DNA from 2 places in the Bacillus sp. D386 genome. Region 2 is predicted to be linked to the other one. Evidence: predicted binding sites of a transcription regulator. Region 2 holds the regulator's gene; the other holds the start of a gene.
The links. The regulator LexA, encoded in region 2, represses DNA repair genes until DNA is damaged. The targets are predictions, from matches to a motif close to CGAACATATGTTCG.
Positions count from the first base shown of each region.

Region 1: a site for LexA is predicted at 3,382-3,395, ahead of recA (recombinase RecA). Genes of this name have one in related genera too.

Region 1 covers NZ_VEMV01000002.1:317,477-333,149, reverse strand. Annotated here, with positions in the region: gene FHY45_RS06605 (DUF3388 domain-containing protein) at 1-379, shown strand, start outside; gene FHY45_RS06600 (helix-turn-helix domain-containing protein) at 398-1,285, shown strand; gene pgsA (CDP-diacylglycerol--glycerol-3-phosphate 3-phosphatidyltransferase) at 1,367-1,945, shown strand; gene FHY45_RS06590 (competence/damage-inducible protein A) at 1,989-3,236, shown strand; gene recA (recombinase RecA) at 3,495-4,538, shown strand; gene rny (ribonuclease Y) at 5,074-6,633, shown strand; gene FHY45_RS06575 (TIGR00282 family metallophosphoesterase) at 6,745-7,542, shown strand; gene spoVS (stage V sporulation protein SpoVS) at 7,678-7,938, shown strand; gene FHY45_RS06565 (dipeptidase) at 8,058-8,978, shown strand; gene FHY45_RS06560 (2-oxoacid:acceptor oxidoreductase subunit alpha) at 9,150-10,886, shown strand; gene FHY45_RS06555 (2-oxoacid:ferredoxin oxidoreductase subunit beta) at 10,887-11,753, shown strand; gene tdh (L-threonine 3-dehydrogenase) at 12,099-13,139, shown strand; gene FHY45_RS06545 (glycine C-acetyltransferase) at 13,252-14,430, shown strand; gene FHY45_RS20880 (GNAT family N-acetyltransferase) at 14,572-14,931, opposite strand; gene FHY45_RS20875 (hypothetical protein) at 14,935-15,132, opposite strand.
Region 2 covers NZ_VEMV01000002.1:3,448-19,120, reverse strand. Annotated here, with positions in the region: gene FHY45_RS05095 (acetyl-CoA carboxylase biotin carboxylase subunit) at 1-524, shown strand, start outside; gene FHY45_RS05090 (acetyl-CoA carboxylase biotin carboxyl carrier protein subunit) at 536-751, shown strand; gene FHY45_RS05085 (hydroxymethylglutaryl-CoA lyase) at 768-1,685, shown strand; gene FHY45_RS05080 (enoyl-CoA hydratase) at 1,685-2,458, shown strand; gene FHY45_RS05075 (acyl-CoA carboxylase subunit beta) at 2,484-4,016, shown strand; gene FHY45_RS05070 (AMP-binding protein) at 4,036-5,946, shown strand; gene FHY45_RS05065 (2OG-Fe(II) oxygenase) at 6,171-6,821, opposite strand; gene FHY45_RS05060 (helicase-related protein) at 7,296-9,767, shown strand; gene lexA (transcriptional repressor LexA) at 9,971-10,597, opposite strand; gene yneA (cell division suppressor protein YneA) at 10,751-11,074, shown strand; gene FHY45_RS05045 (YneB family resolvase-like protein) at 11,144-11,794, shown strand; gene FHY45_RS05040 (DUF896 domain-containing protein) at 11,871-12,101, shown strand; gene tkt (transketolase) at 12,240-14,246, shown strand; gene FHY45_RS05030 (PadR family transcriptional regulator) at 14,367-14,699, shown strand; gene FHY45_RS05025 (hypothetical protein) at 14,696-15,337, shown strand; gene FHY45_RS05020 (DUF4153 domain-containing protein) at 15,419-15,673, shown strand, end outside.

The DNA.
Region 1 (15,673 bases), 310 kb from region 2:
TGAATCGATTGTTGCTGCAAGTGTTTGTGCGAATAAGCGGTGGTTATTTGTATCTTCCACCTTATTAAAACAAACCGTTCGAAATCAATTAATTGAAGATGAATACAATGAAGATAACTTATTTATTCTGGATGGGATTGTTTCAACTCGCAGAGCCAATGAAAGGCATTGGCAGCTTGTGCGTGAGATCATGAGACTTGATTCAATTAAAGTTGTTGAACATCCTGATGTGTTTGTACAAAATTCAGAGTATACAATGAACGATTTTGATTATATTATTGAACTACGTAATGACCCGAACGAAGAGATCACATATGAAGCAGTAGACCAACAGTCCTCTTTATTTGGAGGATCCGAATTTGGATCGTTTGATTTTTAGTGATTAGAAGGTGTTTATATGACGGAATTAGGTAAAGTATTAAAGGAAGCCAGAGAGTCTAAAGGATTAACCCTGGATGACCTTCAACAGATAACCAAAATACAAAAGCGTTATCTTGTTGGTATAGAAGAAGGCAATTATGAAATGATGCCGGGCAAATTCTATGTCAGAGCGTTTATTAAACAATATGCTGAAGCAGTTGGATTAGATCCTGAACAGCTTTTTGCGGAGCATCAAACGGATATTCCTGCGGCAGTTCAGCAGGAGGAGATTCCTCAAAAATTATCTAGAGTGCAATCGAAAAAAACATTGCCAGTACAGCATTCAAAGTGGATGGAAGTACTTCCTAAAATTTTGATAGCTGTGTTCCTTGTTGCAGTAGTGGCTATTATTTATTACTTTGTAGCAAAAGCCATTGGTAATAATGATGACACAGGGACAGTTAATCAAAACGGTGACCCTGTAAGACTTGAGCAGGGTGAATCCACAAACCAAGAAGAAAACACCAATGAGAAAGAAGAAGCGGAAACAGAAGAAGAAAGTAATCCAGAGAATGCTGAGGAAGAATCTAAAGAGCCGGAAGAAGCAGGTTCTGCTGAGCTGAAAGTGACCTCCGCGAATGGAAAAAATACAACATATGAATTAAGTAATACAGATGAATTTAAGGTATCAGTAAAATCTACCGGCGAGACATGGGTATCTGTTAAAAACTCCAAGGGAGAAAATCTCTTCAATGGGGTGATTCAAAATGGAGAAAGCCAGGATTTTGATCTTTCAGATGATAATCAAATAGTCATGAATATAGGGAAAACTCCAGACACTGAAATTTTTGTTAATGATGAAAAACTGGAGTATGAAAGTGAACTGATTGTTCAAAACATAACGATTGATTACACGAAGGAGTAAGATTGGAAGGTCATCAATGGATGGCCTTCTCTCGTCTATCCTTTTATAAATAAAATTTAAAAGTAAAGTGAGGAACATCAAGTGAATTTACCGAACAAGATAACAATTTCCAGAATTTGCATGATCCCTGTGTTTATGATTATCATGCTTCCATCCATTGATTGGGGAACGTGGGTGATTAACGATGTGGAGTTGCCTATCTCTCATTTTGTTGGAGCTATCATTTTTATCATTGCTTCCACTACTGATTGGATTGATGGATATTATGCTAGAAAACATAATCTGGTCACAACCCTTGGAAAGTTTCTTGATCCGTTGGCAGATAAACTTCTTGTATCTGCAGCATTAATTATCCTTGTAGGATACGAGTTGGCCCCTGCTTGGATTGTTATTTTAATTATCAGCCGTGAATTTGCGGTAACAGGTCTTCGCCTGGTTCTAGCCGGTGAAGGTGAAGTGGTTGCAGCGAATCAATTGGGTAAAATTAAAACATGGACTCAAATCATAGCTATAGCTGCATTACTATTGCATAATCTACCATTTGCGTGGATTAATTTCCCGTTTGCTGATATAGCTCTTTACGTAGCCTTATTCTTTACTCTATGGTCTGGCTGGGATTACTTTGCTAAGAATAAACATGCGTTTTTAAATTCTAAATAAGGGTATCATTCTAAATATAACTTGTTAAATGGCGGGTGACAGAATGAATGCAGAATTAATAGCGGTAGGCTCTGAGTTATTACTTGGACAGATTGCAAATACCAATGCTCAGTTTATATCAAAAAGCCTGGCAGAGATAGGTATTAACGTATATTACCATACAGTAGTTGGGGATAATCCTGTACGATTAAAAAAGGCTATTGAAATTGCAGAATCCCGAGCAAATCTCATAATATACACTGGTGGGTTGGGACCAACAAAGGATGATATAACAAAAGAAGTTGTAGCTGCCCATATAGGTAAAACATTAATAACAGACCAAAAAGCTATGGAAAATATTGAAGAATATTTCAAGAAAATAAAACGGGTGATGACAGAAAACAACCGGAAGCAAGCATTGGTTATTGGAGGATCGGAAGTATTCCCTAATCAAAATGGAATGGCTCCCGGAATGGTTGTGTCTCATGGGGATATTCTTCACATTTTATTACCAGGTCCTCCAAGTGAAATGCAGCCAATGCATCAAAATTTTGCAGTTCCTTATCTTTTGAGATTAATGGACAGGGTGGAGCGTATAGATTCCCGAGTCCTCCGTTTCTTTGGTATTGGGGAATCACAGCTTGAAACAGAAATAGAAGATTTACTGGATCAGCAAAGTAATCCGACAATAGCGCCTCTTGCCTCAGATGGAGAGGTAACTCTTCGTATTACAGCTAAACATGAATCTATTGAAGAAGCTGACAAACTATTAAAAGAGACAGAAGAAAAAATTCTTTCGCGTGTGGGAGAATATTTTTACGGATATGATGATGCGACTATTATGACTGAACTTATCAATCTTTTAAAAGAAAATGAGCTTACAATATCGGCAGCAGAAAGCTTAACCGGCGGAATGTTTCAGGAAAAAATGACGGATATACAGGGAGCCGGTTTAATCCTTAAGGGCGGTATTGTTGTTTATACCAATGAAGCAAAGGAAAAGCTTTTGAAGGTCGAACAATCAACCATCGACCAATATGGAGTTGTCAGTGAGCAATGTGCTATGGAAATGGCTGATAATATTAAAGCCATGCTCCAATCTGATATTGGGATTAGTTTTACTGGAGTAGCTGGACCAGATGAATTGGAAGGTCATCCGGTAGGGACTGTTTATATCGGTATAGCCATTTCCGGTCAGAAAACGTACGCAAAGAGATTGGACTTAGGCGGTATGCGTGAGGTTAATCGGGTAAGAAGCATGAAGTATGGCTGTCATTTTCTTATCCGAAAGTTGAGAGAGTTATATGCATAATAGAAAACCCCAACTTATATGGTTGGGGATTTCTATTGTTTATAAAATTGAGATAATTTTAGTTTTACTTTAATTACTGCTAAAAGCATTCTGTTTGCTAGAGAGTTTCTTTAAATTTATTAGCAAAATTACCATTAAAACAATACGAATAAATGTTCGCTTTTTTACTTGTTAAATGGGGACAGATGAGGTATAGTATAAATAAGTTCTAAATTATACATGTAATGTTTTTATATAGATATGGGGAGGAAATAAACTGTGAGTGAACGTCAAGCTGCGCTCGATATGGCGCTAAAACAAATTGAAAAGCAATTTGGTAAAGGTTCAGTAATGAAGCTGGGGGAAAGAGCAGACAGAAAGGTTTCTACCATTCCAAGTGGTTCGCTTGCTCTTGATTCAGCCCTCGGTGTGGGTGGATATCCAAGAGGTAGAATAATTGAGATTTATGGACCGGAGAGTTCCGGTAAAACGACAGTAGCTTTACATGCAATTGCTGAAGTACAGGCACAGGGTGGACAAGCAGCATTTATTGATGCAGAACATGCTTTAGATCCGGCATATGCACAAAAGCTTGGCGTAAATATAGATGAATTATTACTTTCCCAACCAGATACAGGTGAACAGGCATTGGAAATTGCTGAGGCGCTTGTACGAAGTGGTGCAATTGATATTATCGTTGTTGACTCAGTGGCTGCTTTAGTACCAAAAGCTGAGATTGAAGGTGAAATGGGAGATTCTCATATGGGTCTACAAGCCCGTTTAATGTCTCAGGCTCTTCGTAAACTTTCTGGATCCATTAATAAATCTAACACCATAGCAATCTTTATCAACCAAATCCGTGAGAAGATTGGTGTTATGTTTGGTAACCCAGAAACAACTCCAGGTGGTCGTGCTCTTAAGTTCTATTCTACGGTTCGCCTTGAAGTAAGACGTGCAGAACAACTGAAACAGGGAAATGATATTGTAGGGAACAGGACTAAAGTAAAGGTTGTTAAAAATAAAGTGGCTCCACCTTTCAAAGTGGCAGAACTTGATATTATGTATGGTGAGGGTATTTCCAAAGAAGGAGAAATCATCGACATTGGTTCTGAATTGGATATTATTGAAAAGAGTGGGTCTTGGTACTCATATAATGGAGATCGCTTAGGACAGGGAAGAGAGAATGCGAAGCTCTTCTTAAAAGAAAATCCAGATGTTCGGGATGAAATTTCCATTAAAATCCGCTCAGCCTATGGATTAAACGGTGAAGCGAAAGTGGTTGAAGCAGCAGAGGAAATGGATAAATTTGATTTACCTGAATAAGTAGTTTGTAATGGGCAAACCTGATTATGGGTTTGCTCTTTCTATAGGTGGGCCTCAGGGTGTGTTTTATTATAAATTTAGCTGTTTCTGAAGAGAATCATGAAAGAAATAATATTTAGGTAGTATTGTGACTGGCAGAGTATGATCAATCAGTAAGTGTTGTTTGAGAAAAATCTATAACTTTATTAGAAAAGATGCGAAAAACAAATAATTTCTTCGGCTTTTGTACTTTTACTCAACTTAATGGGAAGCGGCTGTCTTAAAGTGGAGAGTATTATTAGAAACTATGACCTAGGTGGATAGGGTCACGAAAATTGTATATCTGTCTGTATTTTCTAAAAACGATTAAAAGAGCGTCAGGACTTGCTCTTGACAACAAATTTTCATAACTTTACAATAGAAATGTATTAATATCTTTTTTTATGACATGCCTAAAAGCGATTGTGCTGTATATTTTTAGATGATGTACATGCCAGAATTGAAAACAATGTAGTAAAAGAGATTAAAAAAGTTAATAGCAAGAGGAGGTGTAATGATGGATCCAATCGCTATCATCTCCATTTTGCTTGGCCTAATTGTTGGTGCAGTTGTTGGCTATTTGTTAAGAAGATCTATAGCTGAATCTAAAATATCCGGCGCAACGAACGCAGCTGAAAAAATTATTGAGGACGCAAAGCGTGAAGCGGACGCCTTGAAAAAGGAATCCCTTCTTGAAGCAAAGGATGAGATTCATAAGCTTCGGACTGATGCTGAAAAGGAAGTTCGTGATCGACGAACTGAATTACAGAGACAGGAAAATCGAATTCTACAAAAAGAAGAGAATCTGGACCGTAAAGCAGACTCTCAAGATAAACGTGAGGCTTTATTGGAGAAGAAAGAAGATTCTCTGAACCAAAGACAACAGCATATTGAACAGATGGAAAGCAAAGTGGACGAGATAATTCAAGCTCAAAGTTCTGAACTTGAACGTATTTCTAGCCTGACTAGAGAAGAAGCAAAAGCCATTATCCTTGATCGTGTTGAGAAAGAGCTATCACATGATATTGCAATCATGATGAAAGAGAGCGATAACCGAGCGAAGGAAGAAGCAGACAAAAAGGCACGTGAAATCTTGTCACTTGCGATTCAACGTTGTGCAGCAGATCATGTGGCCGAAACGACCGTTTCTGTTGTTAATCTTCCAAATGATGAAATGAAAGGTCGAATTATCGGTCGAGAAGGACGTAATATTCGAACACTTGAAACGTTGACGGGAATCGATTTAATTATTGATGATACACCTGAAGCTGTCATTTTATCTGGATTTGATCCAATTAGACGTGAAACTGCAAGACTTGCCCTTGAAAAGCTTGTTCAGGATGGGCGTATCCATCCGGCTCGTATTGAAGAAATGGTTGATAAAGCAAGAAGGGAAGTCGATGAGCATATCCGTGAAATCGGTGAGCAAACAACATTTGAAGTTGGGGTTCATGGCTTACACCCAGATTTAATAAAAATTCTTGGCCGCTTAAGATACCGTACAAGCTATGGTCAGAATGTGCTTAAACATTCGATGGAAGTAGCTTATTTATCCGGCTTGATGGCAGCAGAACTTGGTCAAGATATTACATTGGCAAAGCGCGCTGGACTATTGCATGATATCGGTAAAGCGATTGACCATGAAGTAGAAGGAAGCCATGTGGAAATAGGAGTGGAACTTGCTACGAAGTACAAGGAACATCCTGTTGTCATTAATAGTATTGCTTCTCACCATGGAGACGCCGAACCAAAATCTATAATTGCCATTCTGGTAGCAGCTGCTGATGCATTATCTGCAGCTAGACCTGGAGCTAGAAGTGAAACGCTTGAAAACTATATTCGTCGCCTTGAAAAACTTGAGGATATTTCTGAATCCTATGAAGGTGTTGAAAAATCATTTGCAATCCAGGCAGGACGAGAAGTTCGTATTATTGTTAAGCCTGAAAGTATTGATGATTTAGAGGCACACCGATTAGCCAGAGATATTAGAAAACGTATTGAAGATGAACTGGACTATCCGGGACATATTAAAGTGACGGTTATTCGTGAGACCAGAGCAGTTGAATATGCAAAATAAAGCGGTGTTCCTCACCGCTTTATTTTTTTGGAGATCGAAACTTTTTTAAACAAAAAAGTTAAACTATACCAAAGATAATCTTGGCCTAGTTTCAAAGAAAGGAAAGCGAAAATGAGGTTATTATTTATAGGGGATATTGTTGGATCACCTGGAAGAGCAATGGTGAAAGAATATTTAGGGAAGTTAAAGGAAAAATATAGACCGCAGTTTGTCATCATTAATGGAGAAAATGCTGCAGCTGGAAGAGGGATTACCCAAAAAATTTATAAAGAATTACTTGAGTACGGAGCTAATATCATTACACTTGGTAATCATTCCTGGGACAATCGTGATATTTTTGAATTTATAGGAGAAGCAAAATATCTGGTGCGCCCTGGGAATTTTCCGGAGGGAACACCGGGCACGGGACTTTCCTTTGTTAAGATGAATCAGTTTGAATTGGCTGTTATTAACCTGCAGGGCAGAACCTTTATGCCTGCGCTTGATGATCCATTTTTATGTGCAGATAAATTGGTAGAAGAGGCCAGTAAGCGAACGCCATTTATATTTGTTGACATGCATGCTGAAGCAACCAGTGAAAAACAGGCAATGGGATGGTATCTGGATGGACGAGTGTCAGCGGTAGTTGGGACCCATACACATGTCCAAACAGCTGATAACCGAATTCTGCCTAAAGGAACTGCTTACATGTCTGACGTAGGAATGACAGGGCCTTATGATGGTATTCTAGGAATGGAACGCGATGCTGTCATCAAGAAATTCTTAACAAGCCTGCCTGTGAGATTTGAAGTACCAAAAGAGGGAAGAGCTGTACTTAGTGGTTTAATTATTGATTTAGATCCTAAAACGGGCAAAGCGAAAAAAACTGAGAGAATTTTAATTAATGAAGATCATCCATTCTTTTATTAAAAACGATTGCGAGGAGCCAACCTATAGGGGTTGGCTTTTTTGTATGGTATATCTTTTGTTCATTATGAATATAGTTAACAGAAAAAACATACTCACTAGGGGACATGTCTTGGAATAAGATGAGGAGGACCAGAAATGGAAATATTAAAGGTTTCAGCAAAATCTAATCCCAACTCTGTGGCTGGAGCGCTGGCTGGAGTACTTAGAGAAAGAGGAGCAGCAGAAATCCAAGCAATAGGTGCAGGTGCATTAAACCAAGCAGTAAAAGCCGTAGCGATTGCAAGAGGATTCGTCGCACCCAGCGGGATGGATCTTATATGCATTCCTGCTTTTACAGATATCTTAATTGATGGTGAGGAACGTACCGCCATAAAACTAATTATAGAACCACGGTGAAATGAAACTGCAGTAAAACTGGAGCTGACTCTGATAAGGGATCGGTAGGCGTATTCTCCGACCGGGAGGATGCTCCTTTTTGTTAACCGAAGCTAACATAACATGGGGGATTAGCTTAAATGAGAATATTTGATGCACATTGTGATGTGTTAATGAAGCTGTTTCTTAATCCAAAATTGGACTTTTATCATAGCAGGGAGCTAGAGGTAACAAATCTTGGTTTGAAAGCAGCTAATATACAAGTACAAGTTTTCGCTATTTATATACCGGAAAATGTACATCCTTCTATCCGCTTTGATGCAGCTCTTGCCATGGTGGATATTTTTTATGACCAAATAATTGGCACAGGGAAGTTAAAATTCATTCGAAAGTATAAGGATATTGGCAGGCTTAAAGAGGGAGAGACAGGTGCGATTCTCATGTTGGAGGGTTGTGACTGTATTGGCGACGACATGTTGAAGTTGAAGCTATTACTGAGGCTTGGTGTTACAGTGGTAGGGTTGACATGGAACTGGGCTAATCTGGTCGCTGATGGTGCATTGGAAAAACGCGCTGCCGGTCTAACCGCCTTTGGGAAAAAGGTAGTTGAATTGTTGAATGTTACGAACAACTGGTGTGATGTATCTCATTTATCGGAGAGAGCATTTTGGGATTGCATAGAAATACATAGCAGACCAATTGCTTCTCACTCAAATTGCCGATCGCTAGTTGATCATCCAAGAAATTTGAGTGATGAACAAATTAAAGCATTAATTCAAAAAAAATCGGTTATGGGACTTACATTTGTCCCTGAATTTTTAACAGGTACCAATCAGGCAAACTTGACTGATGTATTGAGGCATCTGGAACATGTTTGTTCACTTGGAGGTGCCCGTCATGTAGGATTTGGATCTGACTTTGATGGGACGACAACAAGCGTACATTCTCTCAGCAGAGTGGAACAATATAGTAATCTGGTTAACGAGCTGCTGAAGTATTATAAGGAAGAGGATGTCCGTCACTTCTTATTTGATAATTTTGCATCAAGATATGGCCAATAGGGGTTGAATTGAATACGCTATTTCTTTATTTATGGTTTTTTTAGAAACTTAAGCTTAATATTGTAGACATAATGGTATATTCTAGTAAATAATAAAATTATTGTTAATAGTTTTATAGCTGACATGAAAAACCAATATTTCATATAAGGGAATCGAAGGGGTGTAAAGGAAATGAATAAACAACTTTCATGGAAAGTTGGAGGGCAGCAAGGTGAAGGCATAGAAAGTACTGGAGAAATTTTTTCTATTGCATTAAATCGTCTGGGATATTACTTGTATGGGTATCGCCATTTTTCTTCCCGTATTAAAGGGGGCCATACAAATAATAAAATTCGAGTAAGCACAACACAGGTTCGATCAATAGCCGACGATTTGGATGTGTTAGTGGCATTTGACCAAGAAACCATTGATGTGAATTATAAAGAATTACATAAAGACGGTATTATTTTGGCCGACACCAAGTTTGATCCCAAAGCTCCTTTAGATACCGAAGCAGTACTCTATTCCGTCCCATTTACAGAAATAGCCTCTCAGCTTGGGACATCTTTGATGAAGAACATGGTAGCTATCGGCGCTTCTAGTGCTGTGCTTGGTTTAAATATTCAGGTATTTTCAGAAGTGGTTGAGGAAATATTTGGAAGAAAAGGAGCCGCTGTCGTTGAAAAGAATTTAGAAGCGATTCAAGCTGGCTATGACTTTTTAATGGAACAAATGGGTAACAAGGCTGGAGTGTTGCAGCTAGTAGAAGCTGATGGAAAAAAACGTTTATTCATGATTGGTAATGATGCGATTGCCATGGGTGCTCTGGCTGGTGGAACTCGCTTTATGGCTGCCTATCCGATTACGCCTGCCTCTGAGATAATGGAGTATTTAATTAAGCAACTGCCAAAGTTTGGAGGAGCCGTCATACAGACAGAAGATGAGATTGCTGCTTGTACGATGGCAATTGGCGCAAATTATGCAGGTGTACGCAGTTTAACAGCTTCAGCTGGTCCAGGTTTATCGCTAATGATGGAGGCAATTGGATTGTCGGGTATTACAGAAACTCCGCTTGTAATTGTCGACACACAACGTGGAGGCCCTTCGACAGGTATGCCTACAAAACAGGAACAATCCGATTTGATGGCAATGATTTATGGAACTCATGGTGAAATTCCAAAAATCGTTCTTGCACCAAGTACAGTGGAGGAAGCATTCTACGATACAGTAGAAGCTTTTAATTTAGCTGAAGAATATCAGGTTCCGGTGATTATCCTTTCCGATTTACAATTATCATTGGGTAAACAAACCGTTGAGCCTTTAGATTTTAGCAGGGTTGAGATTAGGAGAGGTAAATTAATTTCTGAGGAGTTACCTGAGCCTACTGATAAAAGTTATTTTAAGAGATATGCTGTAACGGAAGACGGGATATCACGAAGACCTCTTCCAGGAATGAAAAATGGAATCCATCATGTTACAGGCGTTGAACATGATGAGACGGGAAAACCCTCAGAGGTTGCTTCCAATCGTGTAGCTCAAATGGATAAACGAATGCGCAAAATCGAGTCTGTAAGATTTAAAGATCCAATCCATATAAATGCTGTCCATGAGAATCCAGACTTGCTATTGGTCGGATTTATTTCTACTAGAGGTGTCATTGAAGAGACGATGAAAAACCTGGCTGATGACGGGATTAAAGTCAACCATGTACATGTAAGGCTTCTTCATCCATTCCCTGCCCATGAGTTACTGCCCTATGTTCAGGATGCGAAAAAGGTAGTTGTTATCGAGAATAATGCAACAGGACAACTTGCCAACATTCTGAAAATGAATATTGGCCATGCCGAGAAGATTACGAAGCTTTTAAAATATGACGGCAATCCATTTTTGCCGTACGAAGTGTATACAAAATGCAGGGAGTTGGTTTAAATGGCTACATTTAAAGACTTTAGAAATAATGTAAAACCAAACTGGTGTCCCGGCTGTGGTGACTTCTCTGTTCAGGCCGCTATCCAGAGGGCAGCAGCTAATGTAGGTCTGGAACCGGATCAACTTGCTGTGATTTCCGGAATAGGCTGTTCAGGCCGTATTTCCGGTTATATCCAATCCTATGGGTTTCACAGTATACATGGCCGTTCTTTACCAATCGCACAGGGTGTCAAAATGGCGAATCGTGATTTAACCGTCCTTGCCTCAGGTGGAGATGGTGATGGATTTGCAATTGGCATGGGTCATACAGTACATGCGATTAGGAGAAATATTGATATCACCTATATTGTTATGGACAATCAAATATACGGTTTAACGAAGGGTCAGACATCACCGCGCTCTGCAGCCGGCTTTAAGACGAAATCTACGCCTGGAGGTTCGATTGAACAGGCGATATCTCCAATGGAAATGGCCTTGTCAGTTGGTGCGACTTTTGTGGCGCAAAGCTTTTCCAGCGACTTAAAAGATTTGACAGCATTGATTGAAGCAGGTATTCGTCATAAAGGTTTTTCTTTAATTAATGTTTTCAGTCCATGCGTGACCTATAATAAAGTGAATACGTATGATTGGTTCAAGGGTAATTTAACAAAGCTTTCAACAATTGAAGGTTACGATCCATCCAATAAAGAAGCAGCGATGCAGACGTTAATGGAGCATAAAGGCTTAGTTACCGGCTTAATTTATCAAAATACTGCTCAGCCTTCCTATCAGGAATTAATTCAGGGGTATGCTGAAAAACCTTTATCTTCTGCTGATTTGAAATTGACTCAGGAACATTTTGATAAATTGACAGCAGAATTTATGTAATTGAATAAACACCGGCCGAGTAATCGGTCGGTATTATTTTTATGTAATGTGAGGTAAGTATTCATGGAGAAATCTCTTGAAGAATGAACCCCTTGATATATCAGGGGTTTTTATTATGATTAGCAGATACCTTTGATAACGACTTATACATGGGGATTCATTCTTAGATGACAATGTAGGTTGTCTTAGTCCGGAAAAAATATTCACTTTAGTATACTTTTTTAAAAAAATATTCTTCTTATAATCAACTGTCCGCCATACGAGGAATAGCCTATTTACATAATTAAGTTAAAAATTTAAAATTTTGGTATAAACCAGGTTTTTTTAGACAGGAGTGTGTATACGGTGGATGGAAAAATGAAAGCGGTTGTAAAACATAAAAGAGGTTATGGAGCAGAACTCCAATTGATTGATATTCCTTCTATCAAAGAGGATGAAGTGTTGATTAAAGTAAAGGCGACGTCCATATGCGGGACGGATGTCCATATTTATACTTGGGATGAATGGTCTCAACATAGGGTTAATCCTCCTTATGCATTTGGGCATGAATTCTCAGGAGAGATTGTTGAAGTGGGAAATAAAGTACAGGATTTCCAGATAGGTGATTATGTTTCCGCTGAGACACATTTAGTTTGTGGAATCTGCCCTCAATGTATGACGGGACAATATCATATATGTAAAAACACAAAGATAATTGGGGTTGATACACAGGGGTGTTTTGCTGAATATGTAGCTTTACCGGCATCTAATCTTTGGAAAAATCCTGTAGATATGCCTATAGATGTAGCTTCTATACAGGAGCCTATGGGGAATGCGGTCCACACCGTATTGTCAGGTGAAGTAGTCGGGAAAACGGTCGCTATTATCGGTTGCGGTCCAATTGGTATTATGGCAGTGGGAGTGGCAAAAGCAGCTGGGGCTTCACAGGTCATTGCGTTAGATCTTAATGATTACCGTTTAGAGCTAGCGGGTAAATTGGGCGCTACTGTGATGATTAATTCATCGAAGACAGATCCTGTTCAGGCAGTTTATGATTTAACGGGTGGCAATGGGGTTGATATTGTTTGTGAAATGAGTGGTCATCCTATAGCCATCGATCAAGGATTTAAAATGATTACGAATGGAGGCAGGTTTTCTATTTTAAGCTTACCCTCTAAGCCTGTGCCTCTCAATATTACTGATGATATCGTTTTTAAGGGGATAACCGTTCAAGGAATTACAGGGAGACAAATGTTTAAAACGTGGCAGCAGGTTTCCCGATTGCTGGAATCAGGGCAGGTTGATGTTAAACCATTAATCACCCATCAGTTCCCTTTAGAAGAGTATGAAAAAGGCTTTGACCTTATGATCAAAGGTGAGTGTGGAAAAGTGATATTACTGCCGTAAAAGGGTGCTGAATGAGGAAGAGTAATAAATTTATTCAATACTATTGATATAATGCAAAAATATAGGGAATAGAAGGAATATAAGGTAAACAATTGGATGAGGAGGAAGCGATTTGAAGGGGTTTGAATACTTGCAAACAGAATTAGACGAAATGAAAGGAACAGGTTTGTTCCATCCATTAATTCCTCTGGAATCAGAACAAGGTACAAAAGTTAAGATTAATGGGGAAAATTTGATTCAATTATCATCTAACAACTATCTTGGATTGACTTCACATCCTCGTTTAAAGGATGCAGCGCTTGATGCCATTGAAGAATATGGAGTGGGAACAGGTTCGGTACGTACAATTGCCGGTACCATGGATATGCATATAGAGTTAGAAGAGAAGTTGGCGAAATTTAAACATACGGAAGCGGCTTTAGTATTTCAATCTGGATTTACAACGAATCAAGGAGTTCTATCCGCGATTCTTACACAGGAAGATGTGGTTATATCGGATGAATTAAACCATGCTTCCATAATCGATGGAATAAGACTAACAAAAGCTACACGCCGTGTTTATAAGCATGTCGATATGAACAGCTTGGAGGATGTCCTGAAAGAGACTCAATCCTATCGTAAACGCTTAGTTGTAACAGATGGTGTCTTTTCCATGGATGGCAATATCGCACCGCTACCCGAGATTGTGGAGTTAGCAGAAAAATATGATGCACTTATTATGGTCGATGATGCGCATGCCTCAGGAGTACTTGGCCAAAATGGGCGTGGAACCGTCAATCACTTCGGTTTGGATGGACGTGTTCATATTCAGGTAGGTACGTTAAGCAAGGCTATAGGGGTTCTTGGAGGATATGTGGCAAGCAGCCGTACATTGGTTGATTATTTAATTCATAAAGGCAGACCTTTCTTATTTAGTACATCACACCCGCCTGCAGTGACAATGGCTAATATAGAAGCAATTGATGTATTATTGGAAGAACCGGAATTAATTGAGCGTTTGTGGGAGAATACAAAGTTTTTCAAAGAAGGACTAGAATTTATGGGCTTTAATACCGGAAAAAGCGAAACACCGATCACTCCCATTATCGTTGGGGATGAGGCTTTGACAAATAAGCTGTCTAATAAATTAATGGAATATGGTGTATTTGCTCAGGGGATTGCATTCCCAACTGTTGCAAAGGGTCATGCACGTGTCAGGACCATTGTAACAGCAGAACATTCCAAAGAGGAGCTGGCTAAAGCATTAAATGCATTTGAAAAGGCTGGTAAAGAGCTGGGGATTATTAAATAAACTGTATGAATGGTCTTTCGAAAATAGTTATTTAAAATAATAGGCTACTTAGAGGGAACTTCAGATATCTCTAATTAACAAGTTAATAGTAATACAGAAAAGCATTAATTCATGAAGGACGTGAATTAATGCTTTTTTTAGTTAGTTAGTCTGTCGCTTGTTCCATTCTTCTCTCAGTAAACCATATACATGTACATCATGGAATGACCCAAATCTGAAGATTTCATTTCGTAATGTACCCTCCTTACTAAAATAGCATTTTTCGTAAGAGCGGATAGCATTGGTATTAAAACTGAACACCTGAAGTTTGATTTTATGGATATGGATGTAATTAAAAACAAAAGAAATTAATGTATTCATAGCATCTGTGCCAAAGCCTTTATTGTGCCACTCGTTGCCAATGGATATCCCAACAAAACACGTGCTATTCTTCCAGTTAATTGCGAATACACCACATGATCCAATAAGTTCATTTGATTCTTTCTCAAAAATACCAAACATAAACTATTCTTTTTTCCCACTAATCGTTTTGAAAAAATTTGTGTGATCTTCAGCTGTTAATGGAAATGGAATATCATCATTTGCAAGTAATAGTGTACTATTTTCATTTTCAATTTCAGCAAAGCGCTCAAAATGATGTGGTTCCATTTGTTTCAATAAAACTGTTTTACCTGATAAATAGTTATCAAAAAATTGTTTCATGTTTTTCTCCCTTTAATAAGGGGTGCAGTCGGAGATACACTCCCTCAGATTATTTGTTGGTTAACAAAACATCTACTGCCATATGCGCGGTCATATCCACAACTCCTGTTTATTAATAGTATAACTATATCCCAAAACCAAATATTTGAAAATTACAAATAGTATTTAAAAGGATTCTCGCTTGTTTAATTACTTAGGATGAGTAACCTTTAGGGTCGATATCTCTGAAAGTAGTTTCAATGAACAAAATGAAGAAAAAGCAGTGGGGGGAAACTTGTCGTTGATTCACTAGGTAATCCTATTCAGGTGGCTTTATTATTTTTTCTATGTAATTGTCCTATTGCGCTATCTGTTTTTTTGCTATTCTCCAACAGTCTTTAAGTGGTACAGAAAATTCATTAAGAATGATAGAACATAAAGGCTTGTTAGCTCATTGACATTGTACGTCTTATACATCCAACACGTTTGTATTTTTCTTTGTAAGGGAATGAATGAAGAAGAGAACAGAGCGGGTGTACATGAATTAGGTTAAAGGAGTACG
Region 2 (15,673 bases):
TAATGGATGAACAAAAGAATTTCTATTTCCTTGAAATGAACACGCGCCTGCAGGTTGAACATCCGGTAACAGAGGAGATTACGGGAATTGATATGGTTGAGGAGCAAATTAGGATTGCCTATGGGGAGAATTTACGTTTTACCCAAGATGATATTCGGTTAGAGGGTCATGCTATTGAAGTGAGAGTCTATGCGGAGGATCCCGTTACGTTCTTACCATCACCCGGGCAAATAACCCATCTGAAATTACCGAATGGTCCAGGTGTACGAAATGAGGTTGCTATCAGTGGTAACTCTAAGGTAACACCATTTTATGATCCGATGATTGCAAAACTAATTGTGTCGGCATCAAGCAGGGAAGAAGCTATAAGCTGTATGACAAAGGCACTTCAAAGCTATGAAATTCAGGGAATTAAAACAAATCTACCCATGCTTTTAACGGTCATCCAGCATGAAGCATTTAAGGCGGGAGACACAACAACTGGGTTTATTGAAGCAAATCTTAAAAAAATGAAAAACAGATAGGAGAGGTAATAATGGCTGAAGAAATCAAAGCAAGTATGGCAGGAAATGTATGGAAAATACAAGTAAAAGAGGGAGATACCGTTGAAAACGGACAGGACATGGTCATTTTGGAATCTATGAAAATGGAAATTCCTATAGCCGCTGAAGGAGACGGACTCGTCACAGAGGTTGTCGTAAACGAAGGGGATTTTGTAAATGAGGGCGATGTTTTAATCCGTATTGACTAGAAGGGAGAGAACTTTTTTGGAGATACCTGAATTTGTACAAATAAAAGAAGTTGGCCCCCGGGACGGTTTGCAGAACGAGATGAATATAGCTCCGACTGAACAAAAAATAGAATGGATTGACCTGTTGAGCGAAACGGGTCTTTCTTATATTGAAATTACATCTTTTGTTGCTCCTAAATGGATTCCGCAGCTAGCTGATGCGCTGGAGGTATCAAGGAAAATCAAGCGCAAGGATACGGTCACTTATGCGGCTCTAGTGCCAAATCGAAAGGGATTGGAAAATGCGCTGTTAGCAAATATCGATGAAGTCTCTATTTTCATGTCAGCGAGTGAAGCACATAATCAAAAAAATATAAATAAATCCATTGCAGACACCTTTCCAATTCTTCAGGAGGTTGCAGAGGATGCATCAAAGGAAGGAAAAACAACACGAGCTTATGTATCGACAGTGTTTGGCTGTCCGTACGAGGGCGAAGTTCAGATTGATGCTGTCTTACATATATGCGATAAGCTGTTCGCGATGGGGGTAGATGAAATCTCTCTTGGCGATACAATTGGTATTGCCCATCCAAAACAGGTTGATTTTTTACTGGATGAAGTAACAAAACGGTTTAATAAGGATCGTATTGCGTTACACTTTCACGACACACGCGGCATGGCGCTGGCAAATATATTAGTAGCTTTAAAGAAAGGATATACAATTTTTGATTCCTCACTAGGCGGTTTAGGCGGCTGTCCATATGCAACCGGAGCCTCAGGAAATGTAGCCACTGATGACTTAGTTTATATGCTTGAGAGGATGGGGATTCGTACGGGTATTGATGGAAGAATGTTAGCTGAAGCTGCAGATTATATTCAAAAACAGATGGGTATCCCTTTGTCGAGCAAACAAATGGCTATCCAGGAGAAAAAGGAAGGGAGAAGGGTCAACTGATGATAAACCGATCCATACGAGAAGACGGGATAGCGGTGATTGTATTAGATCATCCTCATAAATCCAACGCTTTATCTATTGAGTTGTTAAAAGAATTGCAACAAACACTGCGTCTATATAAAGAAAATTCATCTATTCATTGCATAATCATTACTGGCAGTGGTGACAAAGCCTTTTGTGCTGGTGCTGATCTAAAAGAACGGTTAAATATGACTCCAGCACAGGTAGGAGAAGCGGTCAGATTAATCAAGGAAACCATTTCCATGATTGACCAAATGCCGCAGCCGACGATTGCTTCCATTAATGGGGCAGCATTTGGCGGAGGGCTTGAGCTTGCATTGGCTTGTGATATAAGAGTGGCCAGCCATCATGCCAGGATGGGGCTCACAGAAACCTCTCTGGGAATTATTCCAGGCGCAGGCGGAACACAGAGACTGCCGAGATTAATTGGAATCAGCAAAGCAAAGGAGCTTATTTTCACCGCTCGCAGGATAGATGCCATTGAGGCACTGCAAATTGGCCTGGTTAATCAAATCGCCAAGCCGGATGAACTGGAGACTATGAGTCTGTCAATCGCAAAGAAAATTGCAGCCAATGCACCTATCGCAGTAAGGGAAGCTAAAAAAGCGATAGAAAGAGGTATGGAAACAGACTTAGCACATGGTTTCCAAATTGAAGAAATGAGCTATCAGGTTACCATTCCAACGAAGGATCGTATGGAGGGGCTCATGGCATTCAAGGAAAAACGTAAGCCTGTATATACCGGTGAATAAACTCCCAATAGAAAGGTAGATGACCATGAATACAATTCAAAACGACCTTATAGAACGAATAGAAAAAATTAAAGGAGGCGGAGAAGAGAAGTATCATCAAAAAAATAAAGAAGCAGGCAAATTGTTCGTCCGAGAGCGTTTGGAGTTATTGTTTGATGAAGGCGTTTTAGCTGAGGATGGATTGTTTGCGAATCATTCTGCGGAAGGTTTACCGGCTGACGGGGTGGTAACGGGATTAGGAAAAATAAACGGCCAAACGGTTGCTGTTATGGCTAATGATTCAACCATTAAAGCAGGATCCTGGGGAGCACGGACGGTTGAAAAAATCATTCGTATTCAGGAAACTGCTGATAAGCTTCAAATCCCTATGCTCTATTTAGTGGACTCAGCCGGTGCGAGAATAACCGATCAGGTAGAGATGTTCCCTGGACGCCGAGGGGCTGGCAGAATTTTTTATAATCAGGTAAAACTGTCCGGGAAAATCCCGCAAATCTGTTTATTATTTGGCCCATCTGCAGCAGGCGGTGCCTATATTCCAGCATTTTGCGATATCGTTGTGATGGTGGAAGGAAATGCTTCCATGTATCTTGGTTCTCCTAGAATGGCAGAGATGGTGATTGGTGAGAAGGTCACATTGGAACAAATGGGCGGAGCGAAAATGCATTGTTCTGTATCAGGTTGCGGAGATGTTCTTGTAAGCAGTGAACAAGAGGCAATCGAATATGCCCGGAAATATCTATCCTACTTCCCAGCCAATTTTGCCGAAAAAACAAAAAGCACCGAAGAAAAACTACCTCAAGTATCAGACAAAACAATCGCAGATCTTATCCCTCAGAATCAAAATGCACCTTTTAATATGTATGATCTCATTAATCAATTAATAGACGAGGATTCCTTTTGTGAAATCAAGAAAATGTTTGCACCTGAATTAATTACTGGTCTTGCCCGAATGGGTGGTAAACCGATTGGTATTATTGCCAATCAGCCTCGTGTAAAGGGTGGAGTCCTTTTTCATGATTCTGCTGATAAAGCAGCCAAATTCATTAATCTATGTGATGCTTTCAATATCCCCTTGCTCTTTTTGGCCGATATACCAGGCTTTATGATTGGCACTAAAGTAGAGCAGGCAGGAATTATCAGGCACGGTGCAAAAATGATTGCTGCCATGAGTGAAGCAACCGTTCCAAAAATCTCTGTTATTGTTCGGAAAGCGTATGGAGCTGGCCTTTATGCGATGGCCGGTCCAGCCTTTGAACCAGATTGCTGTATTGCCTTGCCGACTGCCTCGATTGCAGTTATGGGTCCAGAAGCGGCAGTGAATGCTGTGTATGCCAATAAAATTGCCGCGCTGCCGGAAGAAGAACGTCAAGGCTTCATTATGGAAAAAAGAGAAGAGTACAAGGAAGATATTAATATTTATCGCCTCGCCTCAGAAATGATCATTGATGATATTGTTGAACCTAATGATTTAAGAAGTCAATTAATCACTAGATTTAGCTTATATCAAAGTAAATATCAGGTCTTTTCATGCCGAAAACATCCGGTTTACCCGGTTTGAGGAAACGGAGGGTTCTTTCATGAGCCAAGTAGCCTGGATACCCGATCATCGTACGATTTCTAACCTGCGTCTTTATAAATGGATACAAGAACTGGGCTTTAAAGACTATGACCAATTTTATGCTAAATCGATTGAAGAGCCCGAATGGTATTGGGGAGAGGTCGAAAAAGAATTGGGGTTCAGTTGGAAAACACCATATAAAAAAGTAATGGATTTATCAAATGGGATTGAATTCCCGGATTGGTATGTCGGTGGAACCTGTAATATTGTGGATTCTTGTATAGAGAAATGGATATATTCTGATCATCATGCAATCGAATATGAAAATGAATTAGGACAAACAAAGAAAATCTCCTTTCCGCAATTATATGGTTGGGTGAGCCGAGTGGCAGGAGGGTTATTGGAACAGGGGATTGTACGTGGAGATAGAATAACCATCTATATGCCAATGATTCCGGAGACCATTGTAGCCATTCTGGCTGCTGCAAAAATTGGAGCGGTTGTCTCGCCTGTATTCTCCGGTTTTGCAGAGGATGCCCTAAAGACACGGGTAAACGCAGCAGGCTCCAAAATGATTATAACGGCAGAGTCCTATACTCGACGTGGTAAAAAGGTCGATATGTTAAAGACAGTTACAAATGTTTTAGATGAAATGGATACTTTGGAGAAGGTAGTTGTAGTGGGAGAGACTGGGATGCGTGGCTCATTTGTATCCTGGACTCAAATCGAAGCAACTGATTCGGTGGACACCTCTGCTGAAATGAAGAGTGATGACCCATTCATGCTCATTTATACATCAGGGACAACAGGTAAACCAAAAGGAACAGTCCACACTCATACCGGTTTCCCGATAAAGTCAGCGATTGATGCAAGAATCTCAATGGACGTGGTCAAAGGTGATAAGCTTCTCTGGATAACCGATATGGGCTGGATGATGGGACCATTCCAGTTGTTTGCCAGTTTAATGAACGGAGCTACGATTATGCTTTACGATGGGGTGCCTGACTACCCAACAGCTAATCAGATATGGAAGTTAGTTGAAAAGTGGAAAGTTACGCAATTAGGAATATCACCTACATTAATTCGTTCTCTTATGGCAAGAGCTGATGATTCGATTGGTTCTCATAATCTTTCATCTCTTAAAGTGTTTGGATCAACGGGTGAGCCTTGGAATCCGGATCCATGGAATTGGTTGTTTGAAAGGGTTGGGAAAAAGAAAATCCCGATTATTAATTATTCAGGAGGCACCGAAATATCCGGCGGCATTTTAGGAAATGTTTTATTGAAGCCTATTGCTCCTGTTACATTTAATTCACCGATGCCAGGCATGGATATTACGGTATTAAATTCATCCGGTGAATCTGTTACGAACGAGGTGGGTGAGCTCTGTATTCGCGCTCCTTGGGTTGGCATGACTAAAGGCTTCTGGAATGAGAAGGAAAGATACTTGGATACATACTGGAGCACCTATAAGAATACCTGGGTTCATGGGGATTGGGTTAGTACAGACGGCGTTTTTTGGGAGATTAAAGGGCGGTCTGATGATACATTGAATATAGCAGGAAAAAGAGTAGGTCCGACTGAATATGAATCCATTCTTATTAAGCATGAAGATGTGATTGAAGCGGCTGCTATCGGTATTCCGGATGAGCTTAAAGGGGAATCCTGTGTATGCTTTGCCGTTTTACAAACGAATGTAAAGGGGAGTACAGAGCTAGAAAATGAGCTCATGAAGCTTTTGGGCAATCAGCTTGGAAAAGCACTCAAGCCTTCAGCTATTTACTTCGTGAGCGACCTGCCAAAAACGAGAAACCAGAAAATTATGCGCCGAGTCATCAAATCTACCTTCCTTAACCAAGATGCAGGTGATTTATCCTCCTTAGTCAATCCGGAGATCGTACATGAAATCAATCAGATAAAAATAAAATGATACCCAGTTAGTTGGAAGCAAGTGTGCGAATCACATGCTGGTAAACAGCTATCTGATAGTTAAGCGTTGGCATGGATAATCTCCATGCTTTTTTAATTAGTTTTATAGTTAATATAATTGGGTTGTTGTATTCTTGAAAACTTAACGATTAAAATAATTTAATAGAATGTATCGGAACAAAAGAAAAAGCAAGGCATACATCATTGCCTCGCTTTACTGTCCTGTTAACGAATACGCTGTTTCCGAATCCATTGAGTAGCAATCCATTTTTCACCCTTGGTAACCGGGGCACCGCCATGTAAGGTCTTTTCGTTCAGAGATTCGTCTTGGTAGAAATATTCAAAGTAAACCGCCATTCCTTTTTGTGGAGCGACTGATAAATCTAGGTGAGGGAAATACGTTTCTCCGCCTTCTTCCACATCATTTAGGTATAAGACAATTGTACTAATTCGGTTATTTTGAGCAGCTGAACTTGTCGAAGCAAAATAATCAAAGTGTGCTTTGTATTCTTGACCAGGAGTATAGCGAAGGATATGGAGATTCTCGCCATGTTCAGACGGAATGGTAGTGATGGCAGCTAGCCGTTGTTCAATGCGTAAAACGGTTTCATTTTGAGCATCTTCAATGAAAGCACCTGAACTCGTACGCATACCGTTTACTTCACGGGTTGCTCCAACGGTTGAGCGTTTCATATCCTGCTTCGCTAACTCTATCAACGTATCGCATTCCTCGTCGCTTAACACGTTTCCCAATACCACAACAAGTGGTTCACCGTGACGAGCTAAGATAGGAATTCGTCTGTTCTCTGTCTCAATGAAATGACCTGTGTGGGGGAAAATAGGCGTTTCTTTTTGTGGATGAATGGTCGTTGTCATATATTGCTTCCTCTCCCATCTTTTCTCTGTTCCATTTGTTATTTTATCATGTATTTTAATAAATCCGATTAGAATTCTCATAATTATTTTTGGAAGAGTAAATTTCAAAATAATAATATATGAGTTTGAATTTGAAGAAAGGAAGCCGAAATTTTAGTTCAAGAACTTTATAAATCAAAACTCCTCAATGAATGGGGAGTTTATTTTGTTTAATACTTTACTTTTGCTGTATATACAGAAAATGCGCCATCAAAGCAAACACAATGGAACAATTATGATTGATCCGGTGATATTATATGTATGATTTATATAAAGTAATGAATCAAGTGGATTTAATACAAAAATTAAGAAAAAAATTAATGTAGAACATAATAATATTATGTAAACTAATGTATTAAATTTATAGATATGCGGGTAATCGTATATATTAGCCTTATAAGAGAATTTTTATGGCAGTTGAAGGAGAACGGAATAATGGACATATTGAATAAAGGGTATAAAGAAGCAGTTGAAAAAGCAAAAAATGATATTCTGAATGATATTTCCTTATATATGGAAGAAAGCGAAACAAAGCCAGCTATACATGATTATTTGGAGAGCAGAGAACGCTATTTCGATCAAATTTGGAATTTAGCATGGAAGAGTCGAACGCTTCAGCGGATGAATAGAGCTGAAAAAATTAAATTTTTGGGGCTGCGTGGTATAGAAACAGAAGGAGCCTCCAAGAAAGCAATAAATAAAATGGTTGAACAAGAACTAAGTGGACTAAAATCCTTTGATCTGAAAAGTTGGATCCAAGATTACTTTGGAGAAACAGATGAACGATGGGATGAATTATTTGAAACAGTCAAGCTAAAAAAATTGAAAGGGAATTATGAGAATACCGTTATAAAAGATGAGGCCTTAAGTATTTTGAGCAGTAACAAGCTTTATTTTTATTTAAAACTCAGATATAAAGTGGCAAATCAATTACAAAGGGATATAGCAAATGTGAAGGGGTTCAAACAAGCCCAATTTGAAACGCTCAACGACCTCTTATATTGGGGATATGATGTATACCAGGATGATTCTGTTTTTGACGAATATATTTATCAAAATCTGATCGATACCTTTGTTTACGAAACCATATACCCATTTATAGTATCAGAATTGCCGAATCAAATCATAAACCAATATGAGAATTTGTTTAAAGGGTCGATTAATCATAAGCTGATCAGGCAATTGATCGGGGGAAATATTAGTGAATTTCAATGGGAATATGAAAGTGAAATAGAGCAGGAATTGATTGAGGACCTTATAGATGTTCGAACCCACCCGGATGAATTTGATATACAAATGCCGTTATACCATACTCAGCACAAAGAGAGAATTGAAAAAAGAGAACAGAAATTAGAAGAGCTGAGGAAACAGGAAGAAATAAAACAAAAGAAACTGGATGACATCTTTGGTGTGGAATACAAGACGACCGTTTATAGTAACACTAAATATATTCTGCATATAGGAGAAACAAATACCGGTAAAACCTATCAGGCACTAAATAGATTAAGGCAAGCTGCATCTGGTATATACCTGGCACCTTTAAGGCTATTGGCACTTGAAGTATATGAAACGCTTAAAAACAACGGAATTGCCTGTGCATTAAAGACAGGTGAAGAAGAAAAGGATATTGCAAATGCCACGCATTATTCCTGCACAATTGAAATGTTTACCGAGAAAGATGAATTCGATGTCATGGTTATAGACGAAGCGCAAATGATTGCAGATAAGGATCGTGGGTTTTCTTGGTTTAGAGCTATTAATAAAGCGCGTGCTCGGGAAGTTCACATTATAGGCAGTCACAACTCTAAAAGGATGATTTTAAATCTGCTTCAGGGAAATGATATTGAAATTCATGAATACAAACGTGATATACCGCTGATTGTAGAGAAAAAACCTTTTAAGATCGAACATACCAAGGCAGGAGATGCATTGATTGTATTTTCTCGAAATAAAGTGCTTCAAACCGCTTCAAAGCTGGAAAGAAACGGCCATAAAGTAAGTGTGATCTATGGAAGTATGCCTCCTGAGACAAGAGCTAAACAAATTCAGAGGTTTATTAACAGGGAGACGCGAGTGATTGTATCTACAGATGCCATCGGAATGGGGCTCAATCTACCGATTAGGCGGGTCGTTTTTCTGGAAAATGATAAATTTGATGGCACGAGAAGACGTTTATTGACCTCCCAGGAAGTAAAGCAGTTAGCAGGCCGTGCCGGACGTAAAGGTATATATAATGAAGGAAGAGTGGCATTTACTGATCAAATTGGTTTAATGAAACGGTTGTTGAATGGTGAAGACCGGCCAATCAGTACATTTACAATAGCTCCTACACAGGTTGTATTTGAACGCTTTAAACGTTATCATTCCAGCTTTGATCAATTCTTTGAATTATGGGATGAATTTAAAAATCCTGCCGGAACAACAAAAGCACCGCTTACTCAGGAAAAAGCTTTATATCATTTAATTCGCCATGAACAAATAGAAGGACGAATGTCGATAACTGATTTATACGGTTTTCTGCATTTACCTTTTTCAGCGAATGAGGAGAGCCTTGTTAATCAATGGCTCTATAATATGAAAGCCATTGTGGATAGAAGAGAATTGAGAGAGCCTTTAATAAAGAAAGATTCCTTGGATGAACTTGAATTATCTTATAAATCAGTAGGATTGCATTTATTGTTTTTGTATAAATTAGATAGAAGAAGTGAAACGGTCTATTGGGAGCGAGTAAGAGAAGAAATCAGTTCAGATGCACATAATCAGTTAAGAAAAGGGGTTAAAAAATATCAAACAAAATGTCGGTCATGCAATAAGCCGTTAAGCTGGAATTATCCATTTGCTATTTGTCAGTCGTGTTATGAAGAGAGTAAACGATCAAGATACTATTACAGAGGATGGGATATATAGGACCTTCAAGCTTGCAATCATAATGGTTGCAAGCTTTTTGTATTACATAATTATATTATGTAAACAAGAAGATAAATAAAAGCGTTAATCTATTCATAAAGTGGAATATGCCAATCTTTAAATGCATAAGTTTAATAGAGAAAATAGAGATAATAGATTTTAAACACATAAGTAGAACCGGCTGAAAGCCGGTCCCATCGTTCTTATTGAATATTTCTGTATAACCCGATCACTTTACCGAGGATGCTGACATTTTGTAGAATGATAGGCTCGAGCATAGAATTTTCCGGCTGCAGACGGAAATGAGTATCTTCTTTAAAGAAACGTTTTACGGTAGCTTCATCATCTTCAGTCATGGCTACGACAATTTCACCATTGTTTGCTGTATGCTGCTGGCGAACAATAACATAGTCACCGTTAAGTATTCCAGCTTCAATCATACTGTCACCCATAATTTCAAGCATAAACACATTTTCATCGGCAGGAGCCATATGCTCAGGCAGAGGGAAGTATTCTTCTATATTTTCGATAGCTGTAATAGGCTGCCCTGCAGTTACTTTCCCGATTAATGGTACATTAACTGAATTTGTTTTTGGAATATGGTCATGTGGATCCATATCCAGGATTTCAATAGCACGTGGTTTGGTAGGATCTCGTCTGATGAGTCCTTTGCTTTCCAATCGCGCTAAGTGACCATGAACCGTGGAACTTGAAGCCAGTCCGACTGCTTCGCCAATTTCTCGAACGGAAGGCGGATAGCCCTTCGTTTTTACTTCTTCTTTAATATATAGCAAAATATCCTGTTGCCGTTTGGATAATTTAGTAGTCATCTCCCGCACCTCTTTTAGCTTTTCTTGTTTTTAGTATATCATTTCCTGTTTAACAGTACAAACATAAGTTCGTTTTTTGTATTGACACAAAACGTTTGTTCGGTTTATACTTGATTTATATTAAACGAACATACATTCGATGGGGGTTTATTTATGAAAAAATTATGGACTTCTTATAATTATTCCATCTTGTTTTTTATCGGTCTTTTCTTATTAATAACTACAATGATAGTAACAAATATTGAAGCACCAAAAGACGATTATCAACAAATCACGGTTAAAAAAGGAGATACAGTTTGGGATATGGCTGAACGTTTTGACGGCAGCGAAATGACACAGACTGAATTTGTCTCTTGGGTTCAGGAACATAATGACTTGCACATTAATCATTTAAAGGAAGGGCAAACGATTGTGATTCCTGTAAAGAAAATGAACGAAAATACAGAAATGCTACACTTAGCAGATTCTGATAAATAACTATATAATCAGTAAGGTCGGGAATGTTTCCCGGCCTTATCTATATGTAAAGAAGAATGGTGAGAGAAAATGAAGGTTGGAATTTATTGCAGAGTCAGCACAGATAAAAGTTCACAGGAAACATCACTGGAAAGGCAGGAGCAGGAGTTAACAAGACTGGCTGCCATAAAGGGGTTCGAGGTGGTAATAATCGAGAAAGAACAAGCCAGTGGATATGATTTAGAACGAGAAGGCATTCTAATCTTGCTGGAAAAAATGAAAAATAGAGAAATCGAGGGTCTCTTGATTCAGGATGAAACAAGACTGGGCAGAGGAAATGCCAAGATTGCTCTATTACATTGCATCTATAAAGAAGGGGTTAAATTATATACGGTTACTCATAATGGTGAGCTCGAGGTTTCTGAAACAGATGCCATGCTTTTGCAAATCATCAGTATAGTAGAGGAATATCAGCGAAAATTACAAAACAGTAAAATCAGAAGAGGGATGAAACGAGCAATTGAAAATGGATATAAACCACAAAGAAATTTAGCAAATCAACATCTTGGAGGCGGAAGAGAAAGGTCAGAGGTACCTTTACAGGAGGTTATTGAGCTGCGTATTAAAGGATTAACATTTGCTGAAATTACGGAGAATTTAAACAGAAAAGGCTATGATCTCTCAAAAGCCACCATTCATCGAAGATATTCAGAATATATGAAAAAGAATACTAATCAATAGTTCATTCTTGAAAATTACGCAGTTTTTCTATACGATGACAATATCTACTTATATTTTATATAGAAGGAGCAATACCATGCTGCCAATGCATAAAATTAAAAGAATTAATGAATTATCTAAGAAATCAAAAACAGTTGGCCTTACAAAAGAAGAAGCCACTGAACAATCTCTTCTAAGGAAAGAGTATTTGGAAACCTTTCGTACCTCAATGAGAAATACGGTTGAAGGTTTGACAATTATCGATCCAGAAGGTAAGGATGTCACACCTGAAAAAATAAAAAAATTACGTAATAAAAAATTACATTAAGGGTATAGCATAATAGGTTAGACTCCAAAAAAATATCCTAAGGAGTGACGATTTTGTAGCATTTACCAACAAAGTCTTGTCAACCTGTTTATACTTCATTAATATAAATTAGAAGGTTAATCTGAAAGGATGTAGGCAATGTTCACAGAAAAAGATAATTTATCTATCACAGCTATTCGTACTCTTTCAATCGATGCAATTGAAAAAGCTAATTCAGGTCATCCTGGTATGCCAATGGGAGCTGCTCCTATGGCTTATACTCTTTGGACCAAATTCATGAACCATAATCCAAAAAATCCGGATTGGTTTAACCGTGATCGTTTTGTATTATCAGCAGGACATGGTTCCATGCTTTTATACAGCTTATTGCACTTATCAGGTTATGGCCTTGATATGGAAGAAATTAAGAATTTCAGACAATGGGGCAGTAAAACACCTGGACATCCTGAATATGGACATACAAAAGGCGTAGAAGCTACAACCGGACCACTTGGCCAAGGTATTGCGATGGCAGTCGGTATGGCAATGGCGGAACGTCATTTGGCGGCAGTCTACAATAAAGATAACTTTGATGTTGTAGATCATTTTACATACAGCATTTGCGGAGATGGAGATTTAATGGAAGGGGTATCAGCTGAAGCTGCTTCTCTTGCTGCCCATTTAAAATTGGGACGTTTAGTAGTCCTTTATGATTCCAATGATATCTCTCTTGACGGCGAATTAAATATGAGCTTCTCTGAAAGTGTTGCTGAGCGTTTTAAAGCTTACGGATGGCAATACATTCGCGTAGAAGACGGTAATGATCTGAATGAAATTGCTAAAGCGCTTGAAGAGGCAAAAACAGATCTTGACCGTCCAACTATGATTGAAGTAAAAACAGTTATCGGATACGGTGCTCCAAATAAATCCGGTAAATCTGCTGTTCATGGTGCTCCGCTTGGCGAAGACGAAATGAAATTGACTAAAGAATATTACAAATGGACATTCGAAGAAGATTTTTATGTACCACAGGAAGTTTATGACACATTCGAAGAAACTGTTGTAAAAGCTGGTGCTAAAAAAGAAGAAGAATGGAACCAATTATTTGAAAGCTATAAAAACGAATACCCTGAACTTGCTGCTCAACTAGAAACAGCAATCAAAGGCGAATTACCTGAAGGCTGGGATAAGGATATTCCTGTTTATGAAGCAGGAAAAGCCGTTGCTACACGTAATTCAGGCGGAGAAGTATTAAATGCAATCGCTAAAAATCTTCCATCTTTATTTGGTGGATCCGCTGACTTAGCTGGATCAAACAAAACGATGCTGAAAGGCGAAAAAGATTTCTTGCCAGGCTCCTATGATGGCCGAAACATTTGGTTTGGAGTACGTGAATTTGGTATGGGTGCTGCATTAAACGGTATGGCACTTCACGGTGGTGTGCATGTGTATGGAGGAACATTCTTTGTATTCTCTGATTACCTGCGTCCAGCTATTCGTTTAGCAGCGTTAATGAATCTTCCTGTCACATATGTATTTACACATGACAGTATTGCTGTTGGAGAAGATGGTCCAACTCATGAACCAATTGAGCACTTGGCTGCATTGCGCGCAATGCCTAATGTTTCACTTATCCGTCCGGCTGACAGCAATGAAGTGGCAGCTGCATGGAAAGCGGCATTAACAAGCAAGTCTGCACCAACTGCGTTAGTATTATCCCGCCAAAACTTAACTACGTTACCGTTATCAGCTGAATTAGCTGAAGAGGGCGTTGCTAAAGGTGGATATGTAGTTTCACCTTCCAATAAGGATACTGCCGATGCTATATTGTTGGCATCTGGATCTGAAGTAGGATTGGCTGTTCAAGCACAGGCTATATTAGCGAATGACGGCATTGATGTATCAGTTGTCAGCATGCCATCATTTGATCGCTTTGAAGCTCAATCTGCTGAATATAAAGAATCTGTTATCCCTTCAACTGTTAAGAAACGCTTAGCAATTGAATTAGGTACATCTTTCGGATGGGACCGTTATACAGGTGATGAAGGTGAAATATTGGCAATTGACCGCTTTGGTGCTTCCGGCCCTGGTGAATTGTTAATGGAAAAATTCGGATTCACTCCATCTAATGTGGTTTCTTTAGTAAAAGAAATGCTACAAAAATAAAATATATTTTTAAAAAATCGCCAGGGTCTTTCTCTGGTGATTTTTTTATGAATATATTTACAAACAATTCCAAATGATGTATGTTTGATATGTACCTAATAATTCTAGGTAGGTGAAGAAATGTTTAATCGTGAACTTGTAAAAGGAAGTACATCACTTCTTGTTCTGCAGCTTTTGCAAGAAAGAGATATGTATGGGTATGAATTGGTGAAAGAAATGGATCACCGCAGTGACCATGGATTTCAGATGAAGGAAGGTACGCTGTATCCTGCTTTGCATAAGCTTGAAAAACAGGAATATATAGAGTGCTACTGGGTTGAACAAGAGAAGGGACCCGCTCGTAAGTACTACCGTATTACCATGGCTGGCGAAGAGATGCTAGAGATTAAAACAAACGAATGGAATCGATATGTCCAGGTCATGAACAAGGTAATGGGGAGAACAGAAACATGAGACGGGCTGAAGAAGATTATTTACGTCAGCTTGATCGATTGCTGGGTGCCCATCCTGATAAAGCGGCTATTATGAAAGAATATAAGTTACATATTTCCGAAATGGCTTGCGACATCATTTATGAGGATGAGTCACCCGACTTAATCTATAAAGAGCTATCGATGCGGCTGGGTACACCGGAAGAAGTTGCTGTATCCTGGAAACAGGAACTAACCCTTACACCAAGAAAAACAAGGTGGATATTTGCAGGAATTAACTTGTCCCTCTTTATAAGCGGAATTTTGTTAACATTTATCAACCATACATATGATTGGAATTGGGCCAAGGAAATATGGTCTTTGCTAACATCGATTCCTGTACTTTTAATGGCCATCTATATTGGTTTTTGGGTCTTGCTTGGTTATGAAATTGGCAAGGAATTTGGACATCAGGGCAAAAAGCTTATTAAGAAAACGTTATTGATTACGGTGATCCCTAACATTATCTTAATGTATTTGGTTATCTTTAACCTCGTACCGGATCAATGGTTTGACCCCTTACTGGATAAATCATTTATTATTGCATGTGTATTTTGTACGTTTATCTTATATCCAGTCAGTTTTGCTGGGTATCTATGGGGGAAGAAAGCCTCGCTTTGACTATTTGCCTATATACATAGAATAACTATGTATATTTATCACTATATACCTAGAAAAACTAGGTAGAGGGGGATCCTTAAAATGGATATTCAGTTTAAAAAAGAAGATAAAGTATTTTTACTGTTATGTATAGCGCTAGCCTGTTTTGCTGAGTTATCTTTTTTACATGGAGAAGTAGGGATTTCCTATCCGTTGTTCTTATTTGCTTTTTATGGTCTGTTTTTTTGGAGGTTTCGGAAAACGAAATTTACTCATATGCGAATTGGAAGCCTTCTGATGGTTTGTATTTGGATTCTTGGTTTATCTTATTTCTATCAATCTAATGTCCTTTTTTAT